One region of the Streptomyces hazeniae genome, then DNA from elsewhere that is predicted to be linked to it. Evidence: riboswitches for the same ligand, from Rfam matches in the RefSeq annotation. Region 1 holds a riboswitch; the other holds the start of a gene.
The links. A riboswitch is a leader RNA that binds a small molecule or an ion and turns the genes downstream of it on or off. The one in region 1 is predicted to bind S-adenosylmethionine.

Region 1 (4,516 bases):
CACGACCGGGGTCCACGCCGGCGTGCCGAAGTCGGCGTTGATCTCCTCCGCGACCTCCGCCACCTCCGCGGTGTACTCCTGGTACACCGCCAGGTCCTGCCGCGAGGGGTAGGCGAACGCCAGGTGCACCACCCGCCCCTGCCACTCCGGGTGGTCGGTGAGCAGGCGGCGGAACGCGTACAGGCCGCGGACGATGTTCTTCGACAGCTCGGTGCGGTCCACCCGCACCACGATGCGGCGGTCGCCGCCGCCGATCTGGGCGCGCAGCTGCTGCCGCCGCTCCGCGACGTCGTGGCGCCGGGAGCGCTCGCGGAGGAAGTCGCCGTCCGCGCCGAGCGGGTGCACGCCCAGGCGGGTGGTGCGTCCCTCGTGCACGACGTGGACGTGACCGTCCTCGCCGGTGGTCACCTCCGCGCCCAGCACGTCCGCGCAGCAGTCGGCGAAGGCCCGGGCCCAGCGGGCGGTGAGGAACCCGGCGCGGTCCGCGCCCAGCACCCCGCGCAGCACGTCGGCGGCGACGTCGTCGGGCAGCATCCGGTAGTAGTCCGGCGGCGCCCAGGGGGTGTGCGAGAAGTGCCCGATCCGCAGGTCGGGCCGGCGCTCGCGGAGCAGCGCGGGCACCAGGGAGAGGTGGTAGTCCTGCACCAGCACGGCCGCGCCCTCGGCGGCCTCCTCCGCCAAGGCGTCGGCGAACGCGGCGTTGTACGCCTCGTAGGCCGCCCACTGCCGGGCGAACTCGGCGTCGAAGGAGGGCTCCACCGGCGTCCGGTAGAGCAGGTGGTGCACGAACCACAGCACGGAGTTGGCCACGCCGTTGTAGGCGCCGTCGTGCACGTCGGCGGGGATGTCGAGCATCCGCACGGCCTGGCCGCCGGTGTCGGCGGAGTCCAGCCGCCGCCCGGCGCGGGAGGCGGCCTCCCGGTCGGGGGAACTCAGCGCGGAACACACCCAGACGGCCCCCGTCTCCGGGCCGATCGCGCTCAGCCCCGACACGAGGCCGCCGCCGCCCCGTCGGGCGGTGAGGCGGGCCGGGTCGTCCTCGGCGGGGCGGTAGGCGACGGGGCCTCTGTTCGACGCGACGAGTACCTGGGCGGAGCGCTCAGCGACCATGGCCGGAGCCTAGCCGTCCGCGCTCCCGCGCAAACGTACGCCGCTCCCGCGCCGCCGCACGCTGCCGCCCGCGGCGCCCCTCGTCCGGAGCCGTCCCCCCGGGGGCGTCCTCCGGGCCGCACGCTGCCGCCGGGCCGGGAGGAGACGCCGGCCGCGGCGCGGTGAGCGGGGTGCTCAGGCGGGGCGGCGGGCGGCGTACTCGGGGACGCTCAGCATCGGCGGCCGCTCCACCTCGTCCACGGCGAAGGTCCGGGCGGCGAAGCCGCCCGCGTCCGCGCGGGCGAACTGCGTCAGGCGGTGCCGCACCGCGAGCCCGTCGCTCCCGCGGGGCAGCCGCACCTCCGCCGTGCGGAGGATGGCCGCGGCCATCCGTCCCAGCGCCTGACCGTCCTGGTGCCGGTGCCGCCGGACGCCGACGTCCACCTGGGCCAGCGCGTCCAGGCCCGCCAGGCCGAGCGCGTCCACCAGCAGGCCCAGCTCCACGCCGTAGCCGACGGGGAACGGCAGCCGTTCCAGGAGCGTGCGCCGCGCCGCGTACTCGCCGCCGAGCGGCTGGACGAAGCCCGCGAGGCGCGGCCAGTGGAGGTTGAGCAGGGGCCGGGCGACCAGTTCGGTGACCCGGCCGCCGCCCTCCGGACTGTCGCCGAACGGCCGGTCGTACATCGCCTTGACCAGTTGCAGGCCGGGATCGGTGAGCAGCGGGCCGACGATGCCGGAGACGAAGTCGGCGGAGAAGTCCCGCAGGTCGGCGTCGACGAAGCAGACGATCTCGCCGCTGGTCGCGAGCAGCGAGCGCCAGAGCACCTCGCCCTTGCCGAGGACGGCGGGGACCCGTGGCAGCACCTCGTCGCGGTGCACCACCTTCGCGCCGGCCGCGGCGGCGACCTCCGCCGTACGGTCGGTGGAGCCGGAGTCGAGCACGAGCAGCTCGTCGACCAGCGGATGAGGACCGTCCATCAGATCGCGGCGGATCACGGCGACGATCTCGCCGACGGTGGCCTCCTCGTCGAGGGCGGGCAGCACGACGCTGACGCCGCCGGCCGGCCCGGCGGCGCGTTTCGCCGCGGCGAGCGCCGGGAGCGGGCGGTCTGCCGCCGCCCAGGAGCGGCGGTCCAGCCAGTCGCGGACCTCGTCCAGCACGTCTGCTCTCCTGCTGCTTTCCTGTAGGTGTGGGAACCCGCCCCCGCTCCAGCGTGCCGCCGCGCGAGCGTACGGCGCCGCTGCGACCGCACTGCGGGCACCGCGTCTCGCGGTGCGGACACCCCGCAGGCGGGGCGGGGGCCTTGGGCTACAGTCTTGAACAACGCGACCGGCCCGGACATGCCGGGGTCGGACGCACGGGTCCGAGTGACCCGACCCACAACTTCACACCGCTCATCCAGAGGGGCAGAGGGAACGGCCCGATGAAGCCCCGGCAACCCTCCAGCCGGTCTCGCGCATCCAGGCGGGCCCCCGGCTAGGGAAGGTGCCAATTCCGGCTCGTGGCGAGATACGCCACGGGGAAGATGAGGAGAAAGGGCCTCGCCTTCATGGCTGTGCAAGCTCCCGAGCAGTCCGCCGACACCGCCGCCACCGCTGCCGCCGACGTCTCACTCGGTCCCGCCGTCGCTCTGTCCTGTCGCGAGTGCGGCGCCCGCAACCCGCTGGGGCCGCTCTTCGCCTGCGAGGAGTGTTTCGGTCCGCTGGAGGTCGCGTACGACCTGCCGACCGGCGACCCGGAGGGCCTGCGGAAGCGGATCGAGGCCGGTCCGGCGAGCATCTGGCGCTACGCGCCGCTGCTGCCCGTCCCCGCCGACGTCGCGGACCAGCCGAACACCGACCCCGGGTTCACCCGGCTGGTGAAGGCCGACAACCTGGCCCGCGAACTGGGCGTCGCCGCGGCGGGCGGCACGCTCCACGTCAAGGACGACTCCGGAAACCCGACGCACTCCTTCAAGGACCGGGTCGTCGCCATCGCCGTCGAGGCGGCCCGCGCCTTCGGCTTCACCACCCTCTCCTGCTCCTCCACGGGCAACCTGGCCGGCGCGGTCGGCGCCGCCGCGGCCCGTGCAGGCTTCCGGTCCTGCGTGTTCATCCCGCACGACCTGGAGCAGGGCAAGGTCGTGATGGCCGCCGTCTACGGCGGTGACCTGGTCGGCATCGAGGGCACGTACGACGACGTGAACCGTTTCTGCTCCGAGCTGATCGGCGACCCGCTGGGCGAGGGCTGGGGCTTCGTCAACGTCAACCTGCGCCCCTACTACGGCGAGGGCTCCAAGACCCTGGCGTACGAGATCGCGGAGCAGCTCGGCTGGGAGCTGCCCGACCAGATCGTCATCCCGATCGCGTCCGGCTCGCAGCTCACCAAGATCGACAAGGGGTTCAAGGAGCTGATCGCGCTCGGCCTCGTCGCGGACAAGCCGTACCGGATCTTCGGCGCGCAGGCCGAGGGCTGCTCCCCGGTCTCCCGCGCCTTCAAGGACGGCCACGACGTCGTACGACCGGTGAAGCCGGACACGATCGCGAAGTCCCTGGCCATCGGCAACCCGGCGGACGGCCCGTACGTGCTGGACATCGCGCGGCGCACCGGCGGCGCGGTGGAGGACGTCACCGACGCGCAGATCGTCGACGCCATCACGCTGCTGGCCCGCACCGAGGGCATCTTCGCGGAGACGGCGGGCGGGGTGACCGTCGGCGTCACCCGGAAGCTGATCGAGGACGGCCTGCTGGACCCGTCGCTGAACACGGTGGTGCTGAACACCGGTGACGGGCTGAAGACGCTGGACGCCGTCGCGGACGCCGCCCGGCCCAGCGCGACCATCCGCCCCAGCCTGGACGCGTTCCGCGCCGCGGGCCTGGCCTGACGCGGCGCGGGCGTCCCGCGGCGTCGTGCCGCCGCGTCCCCCTGCTGCGCACTGCTGCGCACTCCGAACCCACGGAAGGTGAACCCATGAGCGTCAACGTCCGCATCCCGACCATCCTGCGCACCTACACCGGCGGCCGGGCCGAGGTCCCGGCCGAGGGGGTCACGCTGGCCGAGGTGCTGGCCGACCTCGAGAAGAACCACACCGGCATCGGCGCCCGCGTCCTGGACGACTCCGGCAAGCTGCGCCGCTTCGTGAACGTCTACGTGAACGACGACGACGTGCGCTTCGCCGAGGGCCTTCAGACGCCGACGCCGGACGGCGCGGGCGTCTCGATCATCCCGGCGGTCGCCGGCGGCTGCTGACGCCCCGGCGCGCGGAACGGCGCGGGGAACCGCGCAGGAAGCGTGCGGGAACGGAATCGCCTCCTCCGACACGGAAACGGAGGGGGCGATTCCGCGTTCCGCGAGGGAGTAGAGTGAAGCCGTTCCCCTTCTGTGAATGCCGCGCGCATATGAGAACGCGACAACTTCTGCGCGAATTCGATGTCTCTTTTGCCGCGC
Region 2 (4,516 bases), on a different contig from region 1:
ACATCGCGGACCGCCCGCGCAACGCCCCGACCCGTACGGCGTTCGGCGTCGCGTGGATCACCCTCTACATGGTCCTGCTGATCGGTGGCGGCAACGACCTCGTCGCCACGCACTTCCACCTCTCGATCAACGCGATCACCTGGTTCGTCCGGATCATGTTCTTCGCGGGGCCGGTGCTGGCGTTCATCATCACCAAGCGGATCTGTCTGGGCCTGCAGCGCGCGGACAAGGAGAAGGTGCTGCACGGGCGCGAGTCCGGCATCATCAAGCGCCTGCCGCACGGCGAGTTCATCGAGGTCCACGAGCCGCTCAGCCAGGAGCAGCTGCACACCCTCACCGCGCACGACCAGCCCGAGCCGCTCGAGATCGGTCCCGAGACCGACGAGAACGGCGTCAAGCGGAAGGTCGGCGCCGGCACCCGGATGCGCGCCAAGCTCTCCAAGAGCTACTTCGGCCCGGAGAGCGGCCAGATTCCGAAGCCGACCGCCGAGGAGTACCGGGAGATCACCAGCGGCCACGGCCACCACTGATCGCCCCGCCGCCGACCGGACCGCTCCGGCGGCGCGCACCACACCGTGGGCCCCGGCCCTTCCCCCGAGGAAGGGCCGGGGCCCACGGGCGTTGTCCGGGTGTTTCCCCGGCTCACGATGCGGGCGTTGCGCCGGGCCCGGCGCACCGCGCCGATAGGGTGAGCAGCGTGCGACGGTACGCGTGCCGCCGCCCCCTTCCCGACGGGCCGCGGCCGTCCGCCGCCGGCCCCCTGCCCACGGTCCGCCGGTGCCCCGGCCGGGCCGACGAACCCAGGAGCGTGCAGCATGAACACCGTTCCCGACGTCGGCTCTCCCACCGGAGGCGACCTCACCTGGCCGGACGTGCTGAGCGCCCTGCTGGCCGGCGAGGACCTCTCCGCGGACGCGTCCGCCTGGGCGATGGACCGCATCATGCGCGGCGAGGCGACGGACGCCCAGATCGCCGGGTTCGCAGTCGCCCTGCGGGCCAAGGGCGAGACGGTGGACGAGGTGTCCGGCCTCGTGCGCACCATGTACGCGCACGCCAACGTCATCGACGTGCCCGGCCCGACCGTGGACATCGTCGGCACCGGCGGCGACCGGGCGAAGACGGTCAACATCTCGACGATGTCGGCGATCGTGGTCGCCGGCACCGGGGTGAAGGTCGTCAAGCACGGCAACCGTGCCGCGTCCTCCGCCAGCGGCGCCTCCGACGTGCTGGAGAAGCTGGGCGTCAACCTGGAGCTGACCCCGCGCCGCGTCGCGGAGGTCGCCGCGGAGGCCGGCATCACCTTCTGCTTCGCGGTGAAGTTCCACCCGGCGCTGCGGCACGTCGCCGCCGCACGACGCGAGCTGGGCATCCCCACCTCGTTCAACTTCCTCGGCCCGCTCACCAACCCGGCACGGGTGCGCGCGCAGGCCACCGGTGTCGCGGACGCCCGGATGGCGCCGATCCTCGCCGGCGTGCTCGCCGAACGCGGCTCCTCCGCGCTGGTGTTCCGCGGCGACGACGGCCTGGACGAGCTGACCACCACCAGCACCTCCACGGTGTGGATCGTGCGCGACGGCACCGTCCGCCGGGAGAGCTTCGACCCGCGGACCGTGGGCCTCGAGATGGTGCCCGTGGAGGCGTTGCGCGGTGCCGACGCCGCGTACAACGCGGACGTGGCGCGGCGCCTGCTGGAGGGCGAGCAGGGGCCGGTCCGGGACGCCGTGCTGCTCAACTCGGCGGCGGCGCTGACCGCGCTGGAACCGACGGACCAGCCGCTCGCCGACCAGCTCGCGGCGGGCATCGCGCGCGCGGCGGAGTCCCTGGACTCCGGCGCCGCCAAGTCCGCCCTCGACCGCTGGGTCGCCGCCTCCCACGCGTAGGTCCTGTCGTTCCTCCGGCCCCCGGCGCCGCTCGCGGTGGCGGGGGCCGTCGGCGCGACCCGTCGGGGGCGTGTGGCATACTGCCGTCCAGGTCACGAGTGACAGCGACGAAGGCCCCGGCCCGCTGTCCGGCAACCCTCCTTCCGTGGCGGGGTGCCCCGGGTGATGACCAGGTCGCGGACACGCAAGGTCCGCGGCAAGCGCGGATCCCTCTTCACACAGCCAGGGGTCCTGGTCATGAGGGAGTGCTCTGCACATGTCCGTCTCCGCCCCTGCCCCCGCCGCTGCTCGCACCGCTGCGGCGACGCCGCTGCCCGTCCTCGGCGACGACGTCCTCGTGCCCGTCGCCGACGGCACGGAGGTCACCTACGCGGCGCTCGACCAGGCGGCCAGCGCCCCCGTGCTGCGCCGCGTGTGGGACGACGTCGCCGCCTACCTGCCCTACTACGGCAGCGTCCACCGCGGCTCCGGCCACCTGTCGCAGCTGTCCACCGACCTGTACGAGCGCAGCCGTGCGACGGTCGCCGCGTTTCTCGGCTGCCGTGCCGACGACCAGGTCGTCTTCACCCGGGGCACCACCGACTCGCTGAACCTGCTCGCGGCGGTGGTCCCGGACGGCACACGGGTTTTCGTCTTCGAGAGCGAGCACCACGCCGCGCTGCTGCCGTGGCGCCGCTGTGAGACGACCGTGCTGGACACGCCGCGCAGCCCGCAGCAGGCGGTGTCCGTCCTCGAAGCGGCGCTGCACGGCGGCCCGGACGGGCCCAAGCTGGTCTGCGTCACCGGGGCGTCCAACGTCACCGGGGAGATCTGGCCGGTCCGCGAGCTGGCCCGCGTCGCGCACCGGCACGGTGCGCGGGTGGTCCTCGACGCGGCGCAGCTCGCCCCGCACCACCCGGTGGACGTGGCGGGGCTCGACGTGGACTGGGTCGCCTTCTCCGGCCACAAGCTGTACGCCCCGTTCGGTGCGGGTGTGCTGGCCGGGCGGTCCGACTGGCTCGACGCGGCCGAGCCCTACCTGGCCGGCGGCGGCGCCAGCCGCCGGGTCGCCCGCGAGCCGGACGGCGGCCTCGACGTCGCGTGGCACACCGGCACCGCCCGCCACGAGGCGGGCTCTCCGAACGTGGTGGGTGCTCACGCGGTGGCGTCCGCGTGCCGCGCGCTGGCGGAGGCCGGGCTGGAGCTGCTGGTGCGGCGCGAACGCGCCCTGCTGGAGGTCCTGCTGGACGGGCTGGCCCAGGTGCCGGAGGTCCGGGTGCTGTCGCTCTTCGACCGCGGCGAAGACGGCGTCGGAGGGGGCGGCGAAGGCGGCCGCGCCGCCGGACGGGTCGGCGTGGTGTCGTTCGTCGTGGACGGCTGGGACGGCACGGAGTTCGCGGACGCGCTGTCGGCGGAGTACGGCATCGGGGTGCGCAGCGGACTGTTCTGTGCGCATCCGCTGCTGCGGAACCTGCTGGGGCGGGGGCACGACGAAGGCGGCGACTGCGGTGCGCCCTCGGCAGGGGCGCTCAACGCGGTGCGGGTCAGCTTCGGGGCGGGAACGCCGGACGAGCACGTCGAGCGTTTCGTCCGCGCGGTCCGTTCGCTGGCCGCCCGTCGCTGACGCGGTCATCCGTCCTCCCTCGCCGGACGGGGCGCGAGACCAGCCCGTCCGGCCAGGGAGGACCGGGCCCGAGGCGGAGCCCGGCGAGGGGCGTGCCCGCGGCGCGGATCACCCCCCGGAGGGGCTACGCGTCGAGGCCGATGGCGAACGCGGCCTCGAGGTCGTGCTGGGAGTAGGTGCGGAACGCGATGTGCGTCTCGGTCGACAGCACTCCGGGCACCTTGCTGATGTGCCCGGGGATCACGTCGGCCAGGTCGTCGTGCCGCGCCACCCGCACCATCGCGATCAGGTCGTGCGCCCCGGTCACCGAGTACACCTCGCTCACGCTCTCGATGGCGGCGATCTGCTCGGCGATCTCGGGGATGCGGTCGGTGCTGGTCTTGATCAGCACGATCGAGGTGATCACGGTGAGATCCCTTCGTCGGGGGCGGCGGCCGGGCGGCCGGGTGCGTCCGCCGTGCGGAAGCGTCGCCAGGCGTAGAGGAAGCCGAGCATGAAGCCTACGACGTGGGCCAGGTAGGCGACGCCGGGACCGTCCGTGTCGTGGCGCGCGGCCAGCCACTGGAGAGCCAGCCAGAACACCAGCACCAGCCAGGCGGGGAAGCGCAGCGGCAGGAACCACAGGAAGGGGAACACGCTGGTCACCCGTGCCCGGGGGAGCAGGTAGAGAAAGGCGCCCAGCACACCGGAGATCGCCCCCGACGCGCCGACCAGGGTCTCGTCGGAGCCGTGGTGCGCGGCGGCGTAGCAGAGCATCGCCGCGTAGCCGACGACCAGGTAGCAGAGGGTGAAGCGGATCGCGCCCGTCCGTCGCTCGACGCTCTCGCCGAAGACGAACAGGAAGAGCAGGTTGCTCAGCAGGTGCAGCCACCCGCCGTGCACGAAGAGCGAGGTCAGCGGGGTGAGCAACGGGCGCGCCGCGCCGCTCCACAACTCGGTGGGGACGACGCCCCAGCGCCGGTAGTAGGAGGCCTGCTCCCGGTACAGGGCTCCCTCACCGCCCGTGCCGAGCCCGGCTACCGGGCCCAGCAGG

Region 2: linked by a shared signal. The riboswitch ahead of RM572_RS27390 (aminotransferase class V-fold PLP-dependent enzyme) and the one ahead of thrC (threonine synthase) in region 1 are both predicted to bind S-adenosylmethionine.

The regions. Positions count from the first base shown of each region.
Region 1 covers NZ_JAVREQ010000004.1:105,293-109,808, reverse strand. The annotation lists gene RM572_RS06885 (alpha,alpha-trehalose-phosphate synthase (UDP-forming)) at 1-1,110, opposite strand, end outside; gene RM572_RS06880 (glucosyl-3-phosphoglycerate synthase) at 1,285-2,250, opposite strand; SAM riboswitch class I at 2,482-2,622, shown strand; gene thrC (threonine synthase) at 2,640-3,953, shown strand; gene RM572_RS06870 (MoaD/ThiS family protein) at 4,040-4,318, shown strand.
Region 2 covers NZ_JAVREQ010000039.1:13,467-17,982, reverse strand. The annotation lists gene qcrB (cytochrome bc1 complex cytochrome b subunit) at 1-530, shown strand, start outside; gene trpD (anthranilate phosphoribosyltransferase) at 816-1,880, shown strand; SAM riboswitch class IV at 1,971-2,089, shown strand; gene RM572_RS27390 (aminotransferase class V-fold PLP-dependent enzyme) at 2,137-3,483, shown strand; gene RM572_RS27385 (Lrp/AsnC family transcriptional regulator) at 3,608-3,889, opposite strand; gene RM572_RS27380 (rhomboid family intramembrane serine protease) at 3,886-4,516, opposite strand, start outside.